4 regions of the Kitasatospora sp. NE20-6 genome follow, and region 3 is predicted to be linked to each of the others. Evidence: riboswitches for the same ligand, from Rfam matches in the RefSeq annotation. Region 3 holds a riboswitch; each other region holds the start of a gene.

Region 1 (5,387 bases), on a different contig from region 3:
GGGAGGCCGCCCTGCGGCGCGAACTGCTGCTCCGCCAGGGCGTCGCCGCCGCCGACGTGCCGGACTTCTACCGCCAGCAGCTCGGCATCCGCGCGATAGCCGCCGCCGCGGGCCAGGACGCCCGCACGGAGCAGGGCGACGCCGTGGTGCGCAAGGCGCTGGCCGACGCCGGTACGGCGCTGAAGGTCGAGGTGAACCCCCGCTACGGCCGGTGGGATCCGCAGCGCATCACGCTCGTCGAGGCGGACACCGACTGGCTGCCGGCGAAGCGCGCCACCGCCTGACCCCGGGCCGCCGGACGCCGCCGGGCGGGCCCGCCGCGGGAGGTAGGTTCGGGGGGTGGAGACTCCGAAGCTGATCCTGCTGACCACCACCCACCGGGTCGCCCCGGGCCTGCTGTCCTGGCCCGCGTGGGAGGCCCTGCACGCGGCCGGGCGCGTCCTGGCGGCCGATCCGGCGCACCCGCAGCTGCCCGCGCTGCGGCAGGCCGGTGTCGAGGTGGAGATCGTCGAACGGGCGTCCGCGCCCGCGCTGGCCCGGACGCTGGTGACGGCCGCCCCCGTCCTGTGGCTGGGCAGCCCGGACGGCGACCCCGGCCTGACCGACGCGCTCGCCCGGCTCGCGGTCGAGGGGGCCGGCACGGTGCCGGAGATCGAGCTGCTGCCCGGCTCGTACGACCTGCCGGGGGCCCGGCTGCTGGACCTCGCCTCGGTGATGGACACGCTGCGCTCGCCCGGCGGCTGCCCGTGGGACGCCGAGCAGACCCACGAGACGCTGGTGAAGTACCTCGTGGAGGAGGCGTACGAGCTGGTCGAGGCGATCGAGGAGGGCGACCGCGGCACGCTCCGCGAGGAGCTCGGCGACGTGCTCCTCCAGGTCTTCTTCCACTCCCGGATCGCCGAGGAGCACCCGGACGACCCGTTCTCGATCGACGACGTGGCCGGTGACATCGTCGAGAAGCTGATGTACCGCCACCCGCACGTCTTCGGCGACGTCGAGGCGAGCGGGTCCGCGCAGGTCGAGGCGAACTGGGAGCAGCTGAAGGCCGCCGAGAAGCAGCGCGAGTCCGTGCTGGACGGCGTGCCCGGCGGCCTGCCCGCCCTCGCCTACGCGGCGAAGCTCGTCTCCCGGGTGCGCCGGGCCGGTTTCACGGCGGTGCCCGACGCGGCGTACGCGCTGCCCGACGGGCTGACCGCCGAGTCGGCCGGAGAGCTCCTGCTGGCCGTCGCGCAGCGCGCGTACGACGCCGGGGTCGACGTGGACGCCGCGCTGCGCGGGGCCGCGCGCCGCTACCGGACGGCGGTGCGGGCCGCCGAGGGGCTCACCGGCTGACGCTGCGGCGGCACGACCTCGATGATCGCCTCGCCGACCAGGGCGAGGAGCTCGGCCAGCGGGTCGAGGTGGTCCGGCAGGTCGTCGAGGGCGACGATCCGCTCGCCGTCCGGGCCGGCCACGGCGAAGAGGCCGATCGGGCCGAGGTGCTTGGCGGCGGTGGCGACCAGCGCGGCGATGTCGCTCGGCTGGTGGGCGTCGCCGCTGACGCCGACGACGGGGCAGCCGGGGCGGTCGAGCTCGGTGGCGAGGTCCTCCGCCACTCCGGGGCGCAGATCGGCGATCAGCAGGCCCGCGGCACCCGCCGCGGCGAAGCGGCGGGCGAGGCCCCCGCCGTCCCCGCCGCGGAGTACCGCGATGACCACCACTGCCCCGGCTACTCGCATGGCCTGCTCCTCTCCCAGAGCGACACCCCGTGGACGGCCCGCACAGCCGTCTCCTACGGTTTTCGGAGGATCGTAGGCACGCCGAGACCCTCCGCAACAGGAATTACCCCCCAGGTGACCAGGCTCACGCCTCCCGGGGCCGACCGGCTCGCCGGACGGCAGCGGATACGGTCGGGGACATGCCCGACACACACCGGCCCGACCGGCCCGAACTCTTCACGTGGGAGTTCGCCGCAGACCCCTACCCCGCGTACGCCTGGCTGCGCGAACACGCGCCCGTGCACCGCACCACGCTGCCCAGCGGCGTCGACGCGTGGCTGGTCACCCGGTACGCCGACGCGCGGCAGGCGCTGGCCGACGGCAGGCTCTCCAAGAACCCCGGGCACCACAGCGCGCAGGCCCACCGCAGCGGCCGGGTCGGCATCCCGGGGGAGCGGCAGGCCGACCTGATGACGCATCTGCTGAACATCGACCCGCCGGACCACACCCGGCTGCGCCGGCTCGTGTCGAAGGCGTTCACGCCGCGCCGGATCGCCGCCTTCGAGCCGCGGGTGCAGCAGCTCACCGACCGGCTGATCGACGGTTTCGCCGCCCGCGGCACGGCCGACCTCATCCACGAGTTCGCCTTCCCGCTGCCCATCTACGCGATCTGCGACCTCCTCGGGGTGCCCGCCGAGGACCAGGACGACTTCTGCGACTGGGCGGGCATGATGCTCCGCCACACGAAGCCGGGGCAGCGCGCGCCGCAGCGCGGCGGTGTCGGGCGTGCCGTGAAGCGGATCCGCACCTACCTGGCGGACCTCATCCACCGCAAGCGCGCGGACCTCGGCGACGACCTGATCTCCGGCCTGATCCGCGCCAGCGACCACGGCGAGCACCTCACCGAGAACGAGGCCGCCGCGATGGCCTTCATCCTGCTGTTCGCGGGCTTCGAGACCACCGTCAACCTCATCGGCAACGGCCTGTACGCGCTGCTGCGCAACCCCGGCCAGCGGGCCCTGCTGCAGGCGTCGGTGGAGCGCGGCGAGAGCGGCCTGCTGGAGACCGGCATCGAGGAACTGCTGCGCTACGACGGTCCGGTGGAACTCGCCACCTGGCGGTTCGCGACCCGCCCCCTGGAGATCGGCGGGACGGCGATCCCGGAGGGCGACCCGGTGCTGGTGGTGCTGGCCGCCGCCGACCGCGACCCGGCGCGCTTCGCCGACGAGAACACCCTCGACCTCGCCCGGACGGACAACCCGCACCTGGGCTTCGGGCACGGCATCCACTACTGCATCGGTGCGCCGCTCGCCCGGCTGGAGGGCCGGGCCGCCCTCGCGACGCTGCTCACCCGGCTGCCGGACCTCGCCCTGGCCGCGGATCCGGCGGACCTGCGCTGGCGCGGCGGCCTGATCATGCGGGGTCTGCGCGAGCTGCCCGTCTCCTTCACCCCGGAGGCGGGGCGGGACGCGGGCTGACGGTGTGTCGACCCGTGGGCGTGGCGTCCGGGTGAACACGGGCGAATCAGGACAAAACGGCTTTGTTCGTGTCCGATGAGCAGTGCGTCGTAATTCTTACGTGATAACGCCGATATGAGCTTGTGATCGGTCATCACATCTGCCTACTCTCCGGACAGCCCGCGCCAGCGGGCCCCGGGCGCGACAACGCCGAATCCTGTCCGCCGCACCCCGGGACGACCGACCGAGACAAGGACAGGGGCGGGGGAACCACGTACGTCGCCGTCCCCCACGGCTAGGGGTGAAGCCGCGTCAGCAGGTCCCCTCCTGCGGCCGCGGCCGGGCCAGCCTCCCGGTCCGAACCCGACAGCTCACCTCGCAGGCGTTCGGAGAGGGACAACCCATGATCTTCACCGGACCTGGCCGTCACCGTCGTCGGACGTCCGCCGAGAAGGCGGTCGCCGTCGCGGGCGTCACCGGCGTCGGCCTCGCCATGCCGCTGCTCACCGCGGCCGCCGCGCACGCCGCGCCCGTCTCCGTCTGGGACAAGGTCGCCCAGTGCGAGAGCGGCGGGAACTGGCGGATCAACACCGGCAACGGCTTCTACGGCGGACTGCAGTTCACCGCCCGCACCTGGAAGGGCTTCGGCGGCGCCCGGTACGCCGCCTACGCGCACCAGGCGAGCAAGACCGAACAGATCGCCGTCGCCGAGAAGGTGCTCGCCTCACAGGGGCCCGGCGCCTGGCCCGTCTGCTCCAAACGGGCAGGCCTGACCCGTGGCGGGGGCTCCGCGGCGCCCGCGCCGGCCGCGGCGCCGGCCGCGGCGACCCGCTCCGGCGGTGCGCCGGTCTTCCCCGGCCACGGCGGCTGGGACGCGGGCGGCAGCGTGTACTGGTACCAGAAGGACGGCGGCTGGTACTGGACGGCGCACCGCGACATCTTCGAGCGCCACGTGCCGCCCGCCTCCGCCGAACCGGCCGACACCGAACCCGCCCCCGCCGAACCGGCCGGCACCGGGTCGGGCGAGGCGGCGGGCGAGGGCGCGGACGAGGGCGCGGACGGCGGGGCCGGGCGCACGCTGCAGGCGGTGCCGGTGCCCGCGATCGGCCGCGAGGCGTACACCGTGCAGCCCGGTGACTGCCTGTCGGGCATCGCCGCCGCCCGCGGCCTGGCCGGCGGCTGGGAGCAGCTGTACGCGAGCAACCGCCCGGTCGTCGGCGAGGACCCGGACCTGATCGTGCCGGGCCAGCTGCTGCAGCTCGACTGACTGACCGGCACCGCGCCGGCGACCGTCCGCCCCCGGGGCCGCCACCCGGGGGCGGGGCGGTCCGGTGCGTGGTCCTCCAGGTGAACTACCGGCGAGTAGCCCGGTCACACGGTGAGACAGGGCCATGCCCGGCATGGCCCTGGGGCGCCGTGCCGTTAGGCTCGGGTCGTAACGACCCACATCCGCTTCCGCTAGGAGATGCTTCGTGCCGTCCATTGATGTCGTCGTAGCCCGTGAGATCCTCGACTCTCGCGGCAACCCCACCGTCGAGGTCGAGGTGGGTCTCGACGACGGCAGCACGGGCCGTGCCGCCGTCCCGTCCGGCGCCTCCACCGGTGCCTTCGAGGCCCTGGAACTGCGCGACGGTGACAAGAACCGCTACTTCGGCAAGGGCGTGGAGAAGGCCGTCCTGGCCGTCATCGAGCAGATCGGCCCGGAGCTCGTCGGCTACGACGCCACCGAGCAGCGCCTGATCGACCAGGCCATGCTCGACCTGGACGCCACCCCGGACAAGTCCTCGCTCGGCGCCAACGCCATCCTCGGCGTCTCCCTCGCCGTCGCGCACGCGGCCTCCGAGGCCAGCGACCTGCCGCTGTTCCGCTACCTCGGCGGCCCGAACGCGCACGTCCTGCCCGTGCCGATGATGAACATCCTCAACGGCGGTTCGCACGCGGACTCCAACGTCGACATCCAGGAGTTCATGATCGCTCCGATCGGCGCGGAGTCCTTCTCCGAGGCCGTCCGCTGGGGCGTCGAGGTCTACCACACGCTCAAGGGCGTGCTGAAGGAGCGCGGCCTCTCCACCGGTCTGGGCGACGAGGGCGGCTTCGCGCCGAACCTCGACTCCAACCGTGAGGCGCTCGACCTCATCGTCGAGGCCATCAAGAAGGCCGGCTACACCCCGGGCAAGGACGTCGCGCTCGCCCTGGACGTCGCCGCCTCCGAGTTCCACAACGACGGCGCCTA
Region 2 (5,387 bases), on a different contig from region 3:
CGTCCGGCAGGTGGCGGACCGTCACCCCGGACGCCGGGCCGACCTCCCGGACCCGGGTCCGGACCACCCGCTCCACCTGCGCCGGAACCCCGCCGGACAGCCCGGACGTCACCGGCCGCGGGCCGTCCTCACTGACCGTCGACCTCGCCGTACGGCTCCGGCGGACGCGCCGCCACCGGCCGCAGACTGCGCAGCCCGCGGGCGACCGCGAAGGCCCGGCGGAGCGTCGCGCCGACGCCGTCGGCCCGGACGGCCCCGGAGCCCGCGGACGGAGGCTCGACCGACGGGCGCTGTCCCGGGATGAATCCGGTGGCGGGCGGAGCCGTCCGGGCCGTCTGCGTCATCTCTCCACGTCCTTCGTCTCCTGCCGGATGCCGCCGGAGGCGGACCGGGCTCGTGCCGTCCCTGCGACACCTACCCCGCAGGACTGCAATTCTTGTCGCGGTTCGGCGACGGGACGGTCTCGGAACCCACCCGAATCGGTACCGATCGCCCGGATCGCCCACCCGGATCGCCCACCCGGATCGCCCGGACCGCCGTCACGGGGCGGAGTCGACCGCGATCATCGTGCCCTGCAGCAGCGCGACCTCCTTGCCCGGAACCCCGGCGGTCACGGACCGTATCTCGGCCCCCACGACGGTGATGGTGCGTCCGCTGCGCACGACGGTGCCGGTCGCCCGCAGCCGCTCGCCGACGCCGGGGCTGAGCAGGTTGAGCTTGAACTCGACGCTCAGCACGTCCTTGCCCTCGGGCATCAGGGAGAGCGCGGCCGCACCGGCCGCCGCGTCCGCCAGGGTGGAGATCGCGCCCGCGTGGACGAACCCGTTCTGCTGGGTCACCCCGGGGCGGACGGGCAGGTCGAGCACCACCCGGCCGCGGGCCAGCTCGACGATCTCGACGCCGAGGGTCGCCAGCAGCGGCTGACCGGTGAGGTTGCTGCGGAGCCGGTCGGTGAGCGTTTCCATGCGGCGGTCCAGGTGCGCGGGTGCGGGCGGGGCTCCCTGAACCCTCCGTCGGCGACCGGCCCGGCGTCAACCCTCGCCCCGGCCGGCGGGGCGCCCCGGCGCAGGAAAGCACCGAGGCCCGCGCGGCGGCGCGGGCCTCGGTGCCGGGGGCGTACGGGCCCCGGGGCGGGCGTGGGCGCCCGCGGGAAGGAGTCAGACGAGGTCGGCGTCGCCGTCCGCCCGGTCGTCGGCACCGGTGTCGGGCAGTTCGCTGCCGGTCACGGCCCTGGCGTCGCCGATGCGGTGCTGCTGCCCGTCCGCGTGGGCGCTGGGTGCGGTCAGCGAGGCGACGACGCCGACGGCGAGGGAGGCAAAGGCGAGCATGCTGCGCTTCTTCATGCCCTGCACAACGCGCGGCGCGGCAGGGGGTCACGGCCCGGCCCCCGCCGGCGTGCGGGCGGCCCGTCCGCCGCCGTCCGCCGCCGTCCGCCGCCGTCCGCGGGGTGCCGGCGGGCCCTGCGGTACCGTGCGCCCGGCCGGTGGACCGGCCGCACCGCCGAACCGGGAGACCCCGTGCCCTTCATCACCGTCAAGCAGCTGGCCGGCCGCACCGAGGAGCAGCGCGCCGAGATCGCCCGCGCCCTCACCGACGCCTACGCCCGGGCCACCGGCCTGGCCGCGGACAAGATCTGGGTGGCCATCGAGGAGGTGCCCGCCGAGAACTGGGCGATCGGCGGTGAGACCCTCGCCGCCCGGGCCCGGACGGCCGCCGGCCCCGGTGGTGCCGCGGACTGAGCGCGGTCGGCCCGGCGGGGTGCCCGTCGGCTCAGATGCCGTCGACCTTGAACGGGTCGTGCTCGGCCAGCAGCCGGTCGAGCCGGGCCTGGTCGACCCGGGAGGTGATCGCGCCGGCGTCCTGGCGGTCGCGGACGACCTTCGCCAGCGTGAACGCCGAGGTGATCACGTACAGCAGGGCGACGGCCAGGAAGGCGCGCATCCACGCGTCGACCGGCAGGTAGGCGATCCCGATCGCGAGGGCGGCCGTCGCGAGGGCGAACGAGAGGACGGCCTGCGCGTAGTAGGCGGCCGTGGTGCGGGACTGGATCGGTGCGCTCATGACGGCAGCGTCCCGGAGGCGGGCCCGACCGGCATGAGTACGGGTACTCAGCTTCGCAGCTCGTTCACCCTCCGTGACCGGCCCCCTGGCAAACCATCGCAAATCGCCCATTCCTCGCGTAGACCGAACGAATCAACCGGCTCAGGCGCTTGGAATCAAGGCAGGCATAGCATTAACGTTTGATAACGCAGCGCGGTCGGCAACGCCGTACCGACTCGGCACCGTGCGCGTGTCGCTCAATCCCGCGGTCTGCCTTCGCCGGTGGGCCCGGGAGCCGGGGAACCACGTTCCTTGGGGTGAATCGGCCGGGCCCAGGCCCAGCCGTAGGAGACCTTCCTGCTCCGAACCCGTCAGCTAACCCGGTCGGCGAGAGGGAAGGAAAGGAGTGCGCCTCCGTGGCGTCGACGCACTCGGCGGAGCCCACCGCCGCAGCCACCCAGCTCCTCGACCACCCGCGTGAGCAGGCCGACCAGGCCCGCCACCGGATGCCCCGTCAGACCAGGGGCACCAGCCCGCTGTTCGGCGTCACGGCCACCATGGCCGCCACCTTCGGCGCCGCAGGCCTGACCGCCGCCGCCGCAGGCCCCGCCGCCGCGGCCGAACCCGCCGTGTCCGCGCCCGACGAGGCCGCCGACACCGCCGCCGATCCCGGTCTCGCCCTCGCCGCCCGCATCCAGCAGCAGGCCGACAACCGCCGCACCGCCGCCGACGAGGCCGCCCGGCTCGCCGCCGCGCAGGAGGCCGAGGCCCGCCGCGCCGCCCAGGCCGCCGTCGACGACGCCGCGCTCGCGCTGCCCACCACCGGCTACACCCTCGGCACGCCGTACGGCCAGTCCAGCACCTGGGCCCACCTGTACACCGGCCTCGACTTCGAGGCCCCCGCCGGCACCCCGGTCACCGCCGTCGCGGCCGGCACCGTCACCTCCGCCGGCTGGGCCGGCTCGTACGGCTACCGCGTCGTCCAGACCCTGCCCGACGGCACCGAGATCTGGTACTGCCACCTCTCCCGCCTCGCCGCCACCGACGGCCGCGCCGAGCGCGGCGCCGTCCTCGGCGCGGTCGGCGCCACCGGCACCGTCACCACCGCCAGGCTCCACCTGGAGGTACGGCCCGGCGGCGGCGCACCGGTCGACCCGCTCGGCTGGCTCCGCTCGCACGGCGTCCAGCCGTAACGGCCCCCGCCTACACGCCGCCCGGCTCGTCCCGGGCGGCGTCCGCGTAGGCCTGCAGCTCGGCCGTGCCCGGCTCCGGCGCCAGGTCCGGGTACTCCCACAGCAGCAGCTCCGGCAGGCCCGGCAGCGTCCAGTCGCCGCACAGCCACAGCGCGCCGTCCTCCGCCACCTGCTCGAACTCCTCGAACCCGCCCGACAGCTCGGGCGGCATCGGCTCGCCCAGCGCGGTCAGCCCGGCCAGATTGCGGTAGCTGCGCCGCATCAGCCCGTACTCCAGCAGCCGCCGCGCGCCGTCCGTGGCCATGCCGATCGCCAGCAGGTGCGCCGGCCCCCAGCCGAGCCCGCCGTCCGCGTCCTCCATGGCGTCCAGCGTGCCGGCGTCCACCAGGGCCGCGTACGCCGCGACGCGCTCCTCCGGCGCCAGCGCGCGGAACGCGTCCAGCCAGTCCCGCACCGCGTCGACGTCGCCGGTCTCCACCCCGTCGGCCTGCAGCAGCAGGGTGTACAGCCGCGGCCAGGTGAGCAGCTGCGGCCGGCGCAGCAGCGTGCCCAGCAGCTCGCCCTGCCACTCCGCCTCGGCGTGCAGGCGCTCCCACCGCTTCGCGTTGAGCCGCCGCGCAGCCCGCTGGCGGTCGATGAGCAGCCGCACCGCCGCCCCGTACGCCTCCGGCCCGGCCCAGGGCTGCACGTACAGGTGGAGCCGCTCGTGCAGCAGCTGCTCCACCACCGCCGACCCCAGCTCGGGCCAGCCGTCGTGCAGCGGCGCGCCACCCAGTTCGAGCAGCGTCAGCACCGCCCGTACGGCCTCCTCCGGCACCGGGGGCAGGCCCTCGGCCTCCGCCCAGGCGAGCAGCTCCTCGGTGCGGGTACGGGGGATGAGCTGCAGGTCTTCGTCGTCCACGCCCCGTACGGTAGCCGGTGCGCCCCCTGCCGCGCGGCCCGGCCGCCCTGTCGGCCGCCCGCAGGGTAGGGTCGGCCGCCATGACCCCGGCCCCCGTCCGCACGGTGCACCCGGTCCACCTGGAGGGCCCCCGCCTCGCCGTCCGCGAGTTCCGCCTCGCCCCGGACGACGTCGCCGCCCTCCACGCGGTGTTCGGCGACCCGGAGACCGCCCGGTACCTGCCCTTCGAGTCGCAGGACGAGGAGGAGTGCGCCGACCAGATCGAGCTCTACCTCGACGAGGCCCGGCAGGAACCGCGCACCGCCTACCGCCTGGCCGTCACCCTCCGTGCCGACGGCCACGACCCGGCGCCCGTCGGCAACGCCGTCCTCGGCCTCGAAGGCGACCGTGCCGCCTCCCTCGGCTACGCGCTGCGCCGCGACACCTGGGGCAACGGCTACGCGGGCGAGATCACCGCGCTGCTGTGCGGGTTCGCCTTCGGCACGCTCGGTCTGCACCGGCTCGCCGCCCGCGTCGACCCCGCCAACACCGCCTCCGTGCGGGTGCTCACCCGGGCGGGGTTCCGGCCCGAGGGGCGCATCCGCCACGACCTCCACCTGCGCGGGGCCTGGCACGACTCGCTGCTGTTCTCCCTGCTGGAGGACGAGTGGGGGCGGCCGTCCGCAGCACGGGGGTAGGGAGAGCCCCACCCCGGACCGGGCAGCAGGCCGGATTACCCCCGGCCGCCGGCTCCGGCACCGTGGACGTCGTCACACCGCGACACCACCGAGGGGACCTCGCCATGACCGCCCAGCCACTGCCCGCCGCCGCCCGGCCGGTGTCCGTCCACGCCGCCGACCCGACGGACACCCCGCGCCGGCCCGGGTTCCTGCGGGCACCGTTCTCCGCCGTGACCTACCGGGAGATCGGCTTCGCGCTCAGCTCGCTGCCGCTCGCGATCGCCGGGTTCGTCCTCACGGTGACGCTCTTCTCCGTCGGCACCGGCCTGCTGCCCACCGTCACCGGACTGCCGCTCCTCGCCCTGCTGACGATCGTCGCGCGCGGCCTCGGCGCCTTCGAGCTCCACCGCGTCCGCGTCCTGCTGGGCACCCCGCTCGCGGCCCCGGAGCCCGTCCGGCCGACCCGGCGGGGCGTGTGGGGCGGGATCACCGCCCGCCTCGCGGACGGCGCCGGCTGGCGGGCCGCCCTGCACCAGGTGCTCATGTTCCCGTGGGCGGTGCTGACCTTCACCGTCACCCTGACCTTCCTGGTCA
Region 3 (5,387 bases):
ACGCGCCCGGCGCCGGGCCGGTGGCCGAGGCCGACGGCACGCCGTCCGAGCAGCTGGACCGCCCGCTGCCCGAGGGCGTGCGCCGCCGCGTGGTCGGCATCGCCGCCGACGCGCTGGGGGCGATCCCGGCCGCCGACCTGCCGTCGGGCCTGCGCCCGTACGCGAAGTTCACCCCCGCCCGCCGCGCGAAGTACGCGGCGACCGCGCTGGCCGCGGCGCTGGACGCCGAACCGTTCTTCCGGGTGCGCATAGCCGAGCGCCTGCGCCTCGGCCAGCCGGAGCTGGCCAGGGCGCTGGAGGCCGGGACGGTGCCTGCCGCCGCCGACCCGATGGACGTCGCCGCCGCCGCCTACCTGCTGCGCCCCGAGGGCTGGAGCCGCCTCGTCGCCGACGCCGGCCACGAGGTCGAGCGGGCCGACGCCGAGGGCGCGGCCGCCGAGGCGGCCCGGATCGTGGAGAAGCTGCAGGGCGAGCTGGCCGAGGTCCGGGCGGCGGCGCGCGCCGACCTGGAGCGCCAGCGCGCGGAGTCGGAGGGCGTGCGCCGGGAGGCCGAGTCGCTGCGCAAGCGCGTCCGCTCCCTGGAGAGCGACACCCGGCGGGCCCAGGCGGAGACCCGCAAGGTGCAGGCCGAGCTGGACGGCGTCCGGACGGCGTCCGCGGCGGAGCGCAGTGCCGCGGACGGCGAGGCCCGGCGGCTGCGGCACCGCATCACCGAGCTGGAGACCGCCTCGGAGGCGGGCCGCCGTTCGGCGCGCGAGGGCCGCAGCGTGGAGGACATGCGGCTGCGGCTGCTGCTCGACACGGTGCTGCAGTCGGCGCAGGGCCTGCAGCGGGAGCTGGCGCTGCCGGTCGCCCAGCTGCGGCCGGCGGACCTGGTGGACGCGGTGGAGCCGTCCTCGGCGAACCCGCACGACGTGGCCCGCCGGGGTCTGGCCGAGGACGACCCGGCCCTGCTCGACCAGCTGCTGGCGATTCCTCAGGTGCACCTGGTGGTGGACGGCTACAACGTCACGAAGACCGGCTACCCCGCGCTGCCGCTGGAGCAGCAGCGGCTGCGGCTGCTGGGCGGGCTGGCCATGCTGGCGCAGCGCACCCACGCCGAGGTGACCTGTGTCTTCGACGGGCAGGACCTCGACGTGCCGGTGATCATGGCGCCGCCGCGGGGGGTCCGGGTGCGCTTCAGCCGTACCGGGGAGACCGCGGACGAGCTGATCCGGCGGATGGTGCGGGCCGAGCCGGAGGGGCGGCCGGTGGTGGTGGTCTCCACGGACCGCGAGGTCGCGGAGGGCGTGCGCAAGGCGGGGGCCCGCCCCGTGGCGTCGATTCTGCTGCTCAACCGGCTCTCCCGGCCCTGACGGGGCGTCGGCCCAGGTCGGAGCGGTGGTGGCGAGGTTGTGTCGGGCTGGTGAAATCCCGGTCGGGGGGCCGACTTCGCAGCGGAGGGGAGTGGCGCCGGAGGCGGATCTTCACTAGGGTCTGGCGTCAAACCTATTTTCCGGACCTCACTCGATCGAGTGAGTCCAGCAGGAAGAAGGAGCTAGACCCTTGGCCTCCCACCGCCGTCCCAAGCAGCCGAGCCGCGCGCGGGTATCCGTGCTCACCGCTGCAGCCGCGACCGCGGTCGCCCTCTCCGCCCAGGCGAGCGCCCACGCCGCCCCGGCAAAGCCCACCAAGGACGAGGTCAAGGTCCAGGTCGACAAGCTCCTCGAGGAGCAGGAGCAGGCGTCCGAGACGTACAACGGAGCCAAGGAGCGGGGCGAGCAGCTCCGCAAGCAGGCCGACCAGCTGCAGGACCAGATCGCGCGCGGTCAGCAGCAGCTGACCGAGGTCGCGTCCGGGCTGTCCGCGGTCGCCGGCGACCAGTACCGCACCGGCGGCGTCGACCCGACGGTGGCGCTCATGCTCTCGTCGGACCCCGACAACTACCTCGACAAGGCGTCGAGCAACGAGCAGGCCACCGACACCCAGGCCTCCACGCTCAAGAGCCTGAAGGAGCAGCAGCGCCGGCTCGACCAGCAGAAGCAGGAGGCCGCGGCCATCCTCGCCGAGCTGGACCGCTCCACCCAGACGCTGAACGAGGCCAAGGCCGAGGTCCAGAAGAAGCTCTCCGAGTCGCAGCGCCTGCTCAGCTCGCTGACCGCCGCCGAGCGCGCGTCCATCACGGGCCGCGCCTCCCGCGCCGGCGACCGCGTCGACATCAGCAACCTGCCGCCGGCGTCCGGCTACGCGGCCGCGGCCGTGAGCGCCGCCCTCAGCAAGCGCGGCGTGCCGTACGTGTGGGGCGCCACGGGCCCGAACTCCTTCGACTGCTCGGGCCTGATGGTGTGGGCGTACGCGAAGGCCGGCGTCTCGCTGCCGCGCACCTCGCAGTCGCAGGCGACCGTGGGCGTCAACGTCGGCACCAACATCGCCAACGCGCAGCCCGGCGACCTGATCATCTACCACTCGGACGCGCACCACGTGGCGATGTACATCGGCAACGGTCTGATGGTGCACGCCCCGCACACCGGTGACGTGGTGAAGGTGGCGTCGGCGACCGTCATGCCGATCAAGACCATCCGCCGGGTCTGACCCCGCGGTAGCAGATCGGACATATGCCTCATCCGCGGCGTTTCTGATGCCGCGTGACACGCCCGGGCTGGCGGAGATCCTCCTGTGATCTCCCCCACGTCCGGGCGTCCGATTTCCTGCTCGTCGGATGAGAAACCATCAGCTGACCATGGAAATCCGTTCAGGACCGGTCGTATTCACCGATGGGAACGGTCGTTGATCCGAGATTTTTCCGACAAGGATTTGAACGGATCACGGATCGGTTACTAAGGTCATCCCACGGACCGCCGCGGAGTCGATCACCCAACCCGGGTGACGGCGGTGGTCGCCGCCGAGTCCGCGACGCAGCTGGGCAGTGTGAACTGCCTACGGGGAGGCCCCTGAGGGGGCGCTGTCGAACGGAGCCGGGGAACCACGTTCCCCCGGGGTGAATCGGCGTCAGGCCGGCCGCGCCGGCCGGCCCGCGGGAGTCCGCGGGCCGCAGGGGCGGGCGGTGAGACGTCGTAGGGCAGCTTCCGGCCCGAACCCGTCAGCTCACCCGGTAGGCGGTGTGAGGAAGAAGGAGTCCGCCTTCGTGGCGTCCCATCGTCGTCCCAAGCCTGTCGGCCGCACGCGTGCCTCGATCCTGACCGCTGCCGCGGCCACCGCGGTCGCGCTCTCCTCCCAGACCGGTGCCCACGCCGACCCCGCGCCGACCAAGGACCAGGTCAAGACCCAGGTCGACCAGCTCAACGAGCAGGCCGAGGTCGCCAGCGAGCAGTACAACGCGGCGGCCGAGAAGCAGCAGACCCTGCAGAAGCAGGTCACCCAGCTGCAGGACCAGGTCGCCCGTCAGCAGGCCCAGGTGAGCGGGGTGCAGGGCCGCCTCGCCGGGGTCGCCGCCCAGCAGTACCGCGACGGCGGCATCTCGCCCACCGTGCAGCTGATGCTCTCCAGCGAGCCCGACCAGTTCCTGAGCCAGGCCGGGTCGGTCAGCCGGATGAACGCCACCCAGGCCGACACCCTCAAGTCCTTCAGGACCGAGCAGGCCAAGCTCGACGCCCAGAAGGCCGAGGCCGAGCACAAGCTCGCGGACCTCGACAGCACCACCCGCTCGCTCAGGACGAAGAAGGAGGAGATCCAGGGCAAGCTGGCCAAGGCCACCGCCCTGCTCGACTCCCTCACCCAGAAGGAGCGCGACGAGCTCGCCGCCGTCGAGGCCAGGGCCGCCTCCGCCGCGAAGGCGAGCGTCGACCGCGCCTCCCGCGACACCGCGCGCCCGGTCCTCGACACCGTCGACCTGCCGGCCGGCTCCCACGCCGCCGTCGCCGTCGCCGCGGCCAAGACCAAGCTCGGCGTGGCGTACGTCTACGGTGCCGCCGGGCCCGCCAACTTCGACTGCTCCGGCCTCATGCAGTGGGCCTACCGGCAGGCGGGTGTCTCCATCCCGCGCACCTCGCAGTCGCAGGCGGGGGCCGGCACCAACATCGGCACCAACATCGCCAACGCCAAGCCCGGCGACCTGATCGTCTACTACGGCGACCGGCACCACGTCGGCATGTACGTGGGCGGCGGCCAGATCATCCACGCCCCGCACACCGGCGCCAACGTGCGGTACGCCTCCGCCACCGTGATGCCGATCTCGGCGATCGTGCGGATCTGACGCGCACGCAGCACCCCGCCCGGGCCCGGTCCCTCCGACGACGGAGGGGCCGGGCCCGCGGCCGTCCGGCGCGGCCGGCGGGGCCCGCACCCGGGCTGATGTCCGATTGGAGGTCAAATATTCGGTGATGGAGGGGTTTGGACTAGATCGGTCGGACTCGCTAACGTCTGCCCCCGGACGTCCGCGAGGACGGCCGCCCGGCCCGGGCGGCGGCGGCGTCCCGCCGCAGGAACGGAGCCACCGCCGCATGCCCGCGCACCGCCGCCCCCAACTGCCCGGCGTCCACGGCCTAGCCCGGGCCCTGGTGCTCACGGCCGCGGCCACCACCGCCCTCGGCGCCACCGTCGGCGGCAGCGCGTACGGCGCACCCGAGGTGCCCGCGGACCCGTCCGCGCACACCGCCGACGTCAGGACCCGGGTCGACCGGCTGTACGACGAGGCCGAGCACGCCAGCGAGCAGGCCAACGCCGCACTCGACCAGCAGAAGCGCCTGCAGGCCGAGGCCTCGTCCCTCCAGGCGCAGGTCGCCAGGGGACAGGACGAGCTCAACCGCCTCACCGTCGACCTCGCGACCGCCGCCGCCGCGCAGTACCGGGACGGCGGCATCGACCCGGCCGTCCGGCTGATGCTGGAATCCGACCCCGACGGCTACCTGACCCGCGCCCGCGCCCTCGACCAGGCGAACACCCGGCAGAACGACACCCTCCGCCACGTCCTCGAACGACGGCGCCGGCTCGACCAGCGCCGGACCGAGGCCACCGGCAAGCTCGCCGAGCTGGAGGACGTCCGCCGCTCCCTCGCCGACAGCAAGGAGCAGATCCGGCAGCGCCTCGGCGACGCCCAGCGCCTCCTCGGCGGCCTCACCGCCGGCGAGCGGGGCCGGCTCGTCGCCGACGACGCCCGCGACGCGGCCCGCCGGGCGGCCCGCGGCACCGACCGCATCGACCTCGGCGACCAGCCCCCCTCCTCCGAGCGGGCCGCGGCCGCCCTGGCCGCCGCGGTCTCCCGGATCGGCTCCCCGTACGTCTACGGATCGACCGGGCCCGGCACCTTCGACTGCTCCGGTCTGATGTACTGGAGCTGGCGGCAGGCCGGAGTGAGCCTGCCGCGCACCTCGCAGGCACAGGCGTACGCGGGGCGGCGAGTGAGCCTCTCCGAGGCACGACCTGGAGACCTGGTGATCTTCTACAAGGAC
Region 4 (5,387 bases), on a different contig from region 3:
CAGCCACACCGACAGCCACACCGACAGCCGGGCCTCCGTCAGGCCGGCAGCCGGGAGGTCGGCGCCGCGACGTCCTTGAGCCGGATCGCGGGCACCGCGACGGCCCGTGGCGGACCGTCGACGTCGACCGGCGCCGTCGCGGCGTTCCACGGCCCTGCAGCGGCGCCCGCGGCCGGCTTGGTCAGCCGGACCGCCTGCCGCTCGCCCGCCCTGCGCAGCACGATCCTGGTGGGCGGCGGCGAGTCCGGGTCGAGCCAGACCTCCGTCCCGCCGGCCTTGCCGTCGAAGCTGCAGTCGAGCACCGCGATGTCGTCCGGCTGCCCGTCCGCGGTGGCACGGAAGGCGATGCCGGCCTTGCGATAGCCCGTCAGCCGGCACCGCCCGATCGTCACCGTCGTGCCGGCGAGCTGGTGCTTCGCGGTGACGATCGCGTGGTCGGACTGCCCGGCGGCGTCGACGAGCAGGCCGTCGAGGACGGTGCCGGCGTCGCGTCCGAGCGCGTGCACGGTGACGCCCGCGGCGGCGTTGCCGTACAGCACGCCGGCCGTGTAGTCGAAGTCGTTGAGGTAGGCACCGTGCTCGATGCCCGATGCGCCGTTGTGGTACGCCACGAACTGCGTGACGGTGTGGTGGTGCCGGGCGTTCAGCCAGACGAAGATGCCGTTCTGCAGGTTGTTGTGGGCCAGGCAGCGCTCGAAGGTCCACACGCCTTCGCTGGTCTCCGGCCACTCGAACCCGGACGCCCCCTCGGCGCCCTGCACGCCGACCGCCACGCAGTCGCGGGCGATGCCGCCCGTGCCCGCGCCCAGGGCGAAGCCGGTCAGCCGGTAGCCGCGCGGGGCGGGTTCGTAGACGGTGCGCGAGGCCACGCAGGACTCGTAGACGATGTCGTCGGACGGCGCCTGCGGGGTGCGGGTGTCCAGCGGCCCGTCCCACCAGTAGGCGTCCTCCCACGTGTCGTGGCTGATGCAGCTGCGGAAGGTGATGCCGTGACTGGCGTGCGGCACGAAGGCGTGGCTGCCCGTGTCGCGGACGACGACCCCCTCGACGACGGTGCCGCGCGAGGAGTCGGCGAGCATGTGGAAGTGCAGGCCGTAGCGTCCGAGCACGGGCTCGGTGACGGGCTCGCCGTTCCAGCGCTCCTTGCCCGCGCGGCGCGGGCCGAGCCAGCGCAGGGCGGCGTGCCGGATCTCGGCCTGCCGGGAGCTCGTGAGGTGGACGTGCGCGCGGCCCTTGGCGGTGCCTTCGATCCGTACGCTGCGCGTCAGGTTGAGCACCTCGGCGCCGGCCGTCACGCCACCGCCCACGGCGACCCTGGGGTGGGCGTGCGCCAGCGGTTCCGCGAGGGTGACGGTGCGGCCGTCGACCCGTCGGATCGTGCACAGATCGTACCGGGTGGAGAAGCCGTCCTCGGACGGGGGGCCCGTCGGGGCGACGGCGAGCTCGTCGCCCGCGCGCCATCCGGCGGGCACGGCGGCGAGCTCCAGGGCGGTGTCGCCGGCCTTCAGCGGACGGGCGGCGCGCACCCACGCGGTCTTGGCGGCACCGTCCAGGCGCAGGCGCCCGGCGCCGGTGACCCACAGGCCGGTGTCCGTGCCGACCACCCCCATGCCGCCCCCGACGAAGGTTCGTTCACCGACCGACGGGAAGCGCAGGGCGTGCACCGCCCCGTCGTCCGGCACCAGGGCGAGGGTGCCGCGGACCTCGACGTTGCCGGCGGACGCCAGCGTCACGCTGCTGCCGGGCGCGAAGACCAGCGAGCCGCCCGGCTCGACGAGCAGCGAGGCCACGGTGGCGTCGGTGTCCAGCAGCACGCGGTCGGCGATGCGCACCGCCGTCCGCGGGCCCGGCACGGTTCCGCCCCAGCCGCCCGCGTCGGACCACCGGCGGCCCGTCAGGTCGAGCGGGGAGGGCGTCGGGCTCTCCGGGGGCGGCGCGCCGTGCGAATGCCCGGCCACGGCCGCCTGGGTGGCACCGGAGGGGGCCACCGTGCGGGCCACAGGGCCGGCCTCGCCGGCCGCCGGGCGGCGCAGCAGTGCGCCGCCGCCGACGGCTGCCGCGGCGACGGAGACCGCCGTCCAGCCGAGCATCCGCCGACGGCCGACCCGGCGGTGGGAGACGGGCTTCCCCGGCGCCGCCGGCATGTCCTCGTCGCGTTCCATGATCGGTGAAACCCCTCCCCGGGCCGCCGCCCGGGGCCCCGACGCCTGAAGCATAAACAAGCCCGTTTCGGCTCAACGGGTTTGCGCGAAAGCGGCCGAAGGCGACCGGAACGGCGCCGAATAATCGATCATGAATTCATACAAGATCCACTGTGATCGGGCTCACACATGTTTGCAGTTTGAACTTATCTCTGCCTAATGTCCTCCCACGTTCGTGGTCACACGGACCCAGTTGGCCCGAACGCCGAGTCCTGCCGGCGGTCCGACTGGCAAAGCGAAACGCACTTCGGCAGGGGCGGGGGAACCAGGTAAGTCGCCAGGGAACGGTCCAGCGCCGTTCCCCGGCTTGGGGTGAAGCCGCACGCGCAGAAACGTCATTTCGACGTGTCCGCACGTGCGGCCGGGCAACTCCAGCCCGAATCCGACAGCTCACCTCGCAGGCGTGGGAGAGGAACGCTCCTTCATGCTGTCCATCAACTCCAAGCGCAGCCGCCGCATCCTCGCCACCACCGGCGTCGTCGGCATCGGCCTCTCGATCCCGTGCCTCACCGCCGGCACCGCCTCCGCCGCCTCGGTCGCCACCTGGGACAAGGTCGCCCAGTGCGAGTCCTCCGGCGACTGGCACATCAACACCGGCAACGGCTTCTACGGCGGCCTGCAGTTCACCAACAGCACCTGGGCCGCCTTCGGCGGCACCTCGTACGCGTCCCGCGCCGACCTCGCCACCAAGGACCAGCAGATCGCCACGGCCGAGAAGGTGCTGGCCGTCCAGGGCCCCGGCGCCTGGCCCGTCTGCTCCGTCCAGGCCGGTCTGACCAAGGGCGGCCCCGCCCCCGAGATCAGCACCGGTGGCTCCGCCACCACCGCGCCGAGCACCCCGGCCACCACCGCGCCGAGCGCCCCGGCCACCACGGCCCCGAGCACCGGCACCGGGTCGACCGCCTCCGGCACCTCGCAGGGCGGCACGTCCTGGCAGGGCAAGCAGTCCTGGGGCCACCGCACCGGCGCCACCTACACCGTGAAGGCCGGCGACTGGCTCTCCACCATCGCCGACCACAACCACGTGCAGGGCGGCTGGCAGAAGCTCTACGAGATCAACAAGTCGGTCCTGACCCAGGGCCCGCACTCGATCTACCCGGGCCAGAAGCTGTCGCTGGGCACCTCGGCCACCGCGCAGACCCCGGCCCCCGCGAAGACCGCGACCACCACCACGGCCACCACCGCCGCCGCGACCACGGCCGCCCCGGCCAAGGCCGCCACCGGCTCCAAGGCCGCCGCAGTCGACTTCGCCCTCTCCAAGGTCGGCCAGGCCTACATCTACGGCGGCACCGGCAACGGCGGCTGGGACTGCTCCGGCCTGACCCAGGCCGCCTTCAAGGCCGCCGGCATCGCGATCCCGCGCGTCGCCGCCGACCAGGCCGACTTCTCCACCCGCGTCTCGCTGGACAACCTGCAGCCGGGCGACCTGCTGTTCTGGTCCAACAACGGCGCCAACTCCGGTGTCTACCACGTCGGCATGTACGTCGGCGACGGCAAGTACGTCGAGGCGGCCAACCCGAGCGCGGGCGTCCGCACCCAGACCGTCGCCAACTGGGCGCCGGACTTCGCCGGCCGGATCTGACCTCACGGCAGACCGCCGGTTCCCGACCGCCGTCCGGCCGGCCCGCTCCTGGCACAGAGGGGTGGACCGGCGGGGCGGCTTCGGCGCGCCGACGGGCCCGGCCCGGCCGATCTGCCGGGCCGGGCCCGTCGGGCACGCCCGGGTGCGGCCCCGGCGGGTGGGCAGGGAGGCCCGCCCGCCCGGGACCGCACCCGACTCCGCGCCTTCCCCGGGGGCACCTGCCCGGGGCACCTGCCTCCGGGCGCCTTCCTCCGCCGGTGCCGCACACCCGGCATCCGACGGCCGGACTGCGGCCATCGACCATCGGCCCCCAACCCTCGGACTCCGGACTCCGATCTCCGGACTCCGGGCTCCGGCAGAACCGGCGACCCCGCCCTCCGGAGCCCCTAGGCTGCTGCTCCCCGGAGTTGAGGAGCACCGCCATGGCGAAGGTCACCGTCACCCTGGACGCCGATCTGGCGATCGAGGTGATGTTGCTGTCCGGCACCGGCAACCCGCAGGACGCCGTCGAGCTGATCGTCCGTGACTACCTGGCGCGCGGACGGCGCACCGAGGCCCGGACCGGGAACCCCGCCGACGCGCACCGCACCGCCCGGCCGCAGCGGGGGGCGGAGGAGGGCTGAGCGGGGGCCGAGCGGCCCGTACGGGCCCTGCACGGCCCCGCACCGCACGGCAACGCCGACGGCCCCGGAGAGACCGCTCTCCGGGGCCATCGGCGTTGCCGTGCCTGGTGTACCTGCCGTACCTGGTGTATCTGTCGTGCCTGCCGTGCCTGCCTCGCCCGGTGCGGGTCAGCGGCCGCCGGCCGCCGTGGAGCCGCGCATGACGAGCTCCGGCTGGAACATGAACTCGGCGCGCTGCGGCGGGTTTCCGCCGACCTCCTCCAGGAGGGCGTCGACCGCGGCGGTGGCCATGGCCTCCACCGGCTGCCGGATCGTCGTCAGCGGCGGCTCGGTGAACGCTATCAGCGGCGAGTCGTCGAACCCGACGACCGAGACGTCCTGCGGCACGGAGAGCCCGCGCTGCCGGGCGGCCCGGATCGCACCGAGCGCCATCATGTCGCTTCCGCAGACGATGGCGGTGCAGCCCTTGTCGAGGAGCGCGCCGGCCGCGGCGTGTCCGCCCTCCACGCTGAACAGCGTGTGGTGGACGAAGCTCTCGGCCTCCTCGGGCGTGCGTCCGAGGAGTTCCCGGACGGCCGCGGTGAAGCCCTCGATCTTGCGGAGCACGGGCACGTACCGCTTCTGCCCGACCGCGAGGCCGATGGTGGTGTGGCCGAGCTCCACCAGGTGCTGGACGGCCATCCACATGGCCGCCCGGTCGTCCGGTGAGATGAAGGGTGCGGCGATGCGTTCGCTGTACCCGTTGATCATCACGAACGGCACCTGCCGGCCGATGAGCTTGTTGTAGCGGTCGTGGTCGGCGGTCGTGTCGGCGTGCAGGCCGGACACGAAGACGATGCCGGCCACGCCGCGTTCGACCAGCATCTCCACGAGTTCGTCCTCGGTGGAGCCGCCGGGCGTCTGGGTGCACAGGACCGGCGTGAAGCCGTGCCGGCTGAGCACCTGTTCGATCACCTGCGCCAGGGCCGGGAAGATCGGGTT

Evidence for each region. A riboswitch is a leader RNA that binds a small molecule or an ion and turns the genes downstream of it on or off. The one in region 3 is predicted to bind cyclic di-AMP.
Region 1: it holds a riboswitch for cyclic di-AMP, as region 3 does, so the genes downstream of both, SNE206_RS37030 (transglycosylase family protein) here and SNE206_RS28150 (NlpC/P60 family protein) in region 3, are expected to answer to the same signal.
Region 2: it holds a riboswitch for cyclic di-AMP, as region 3 does, so the genes downstream of both, SNE206_RS25265 (M23 family metallopeptidase) here and SNE206_RS28150 (NlpC/P60 family protein) in region 3, are expected to answer to the same signal.
Region 4: it holds a riboswitch for cyclic di-AMP, as region 3 does, so the genes downstream of both, SNE206_RS17145 (transglycosylase family protein) here and SNE206_RS28150 (NlpC/P60 family protein) in region 3, are expected to answer to the same signal.

What each region holds. Positions count from the first base shown of each region.
Region 1 covers NZ_BPRL01000089.1:11,582-16,968, reverse strand. The annotation lists gene SNE206_RS37050 (SurA N-terminal domain-containing protein) at 1-284, shown strand, start outside; gene SNE206_RS37045 (MazG family protein) at 340-1,332, shown strand; gene SNE206_RS37040 (hypothetical protein) at 1,290-1,718, opposite strand; gene SNE206_RS37035 (cytochrome P450) at 1,898-3,175, shown strand; cyclic di-AMP (ydaO/yuaA leader) riboswitch at 3,367-3,553, shown strand; gene SNE206_RS37030 (transglycosylase family protein) at 3,558-4,421, shown strand; gene eno (phosphopyruvate hydratase) at 4,627-5,387, shown strand, end outside.
Region 2 covers NZ_BPRL01000039.1:83,216-88,602, forward strand. The annotation lists gene SNE206_RS25240 (hypothetical protein) at 129-344, opposite strand; gene SNE206_RS25245 (PaaI family thioesterase) at 540-965, opposite strand; gene SNE206_RS25250 (hypothetical protein) at 1,158-1,343, opposite strand; gene SNE206_RS25255 (tautomerase family protein) at 1,518-1,739, shown strand; gene SNE206_RS25260 (YiaA/YiaB family inner membrane protein) at 1,771-2,061, opposite strand; cyclic di-AMP (ydaO/yuaA leader) riboswitch at 2,285-2,445, shown strand; gene SNE206_RS25265 (M23 family metallopeptidase) at 2,457-3,233, shown strand; gene SNE206_RS25270 (hypothetical protein) at 3,244-4,134, opposite strand; gene SNE206_RS25275 (GNAT family N-acetyltransferase) at 4,215-4,811, shown strand; gene SNE206_RS25280 (sensor domain-containing protein) at 4,916-5,387, shown strand, end outside.
Region 3 covers NZ_BPRL01000048.1:32,271-37,657, forward strand. The annotation lists gene SNE206_RS28140 (NYN domain-containing protein) at 1-1,355, shown strand, start outside; gene SNE206_RS28145 (NlpC/P60 family protein) at 1,546-2,571, shown strand; cyclic di-AMP (ydaO/yuaA leader) riboswitch at 2,930-3,114, shown strand; gene SNE206_RS28150 (NlpC/P60 family protein) at 3,125-4,192, shown strand; gene SNE206_RS28155 (NlpC/P60 family protein) at 4,440-5,387, shown strand, end outside.
Region 4 covers NZ_BPRL01000019.1:163,705-169,091, reverse strand. The annotation lists gene SNE206_RS17150 (hypothetical protein) at 39-2,162, opposite strand; cyclic di-AMP (ydaO/yuaA leader) riboswitch at 2,433-2,618, shown strand; gene SNE206_RS17145 (transglycosylase family protein) at 2,626-3,783, shown strand; gene SNE206_RS17140 (hypothetical protein) at 4,206-4,406, shown strand; gene SNE206_RS17135 (LacI family DNA-binding transcriptional regulator) at 4,575-5,387, opposite strand, start outside.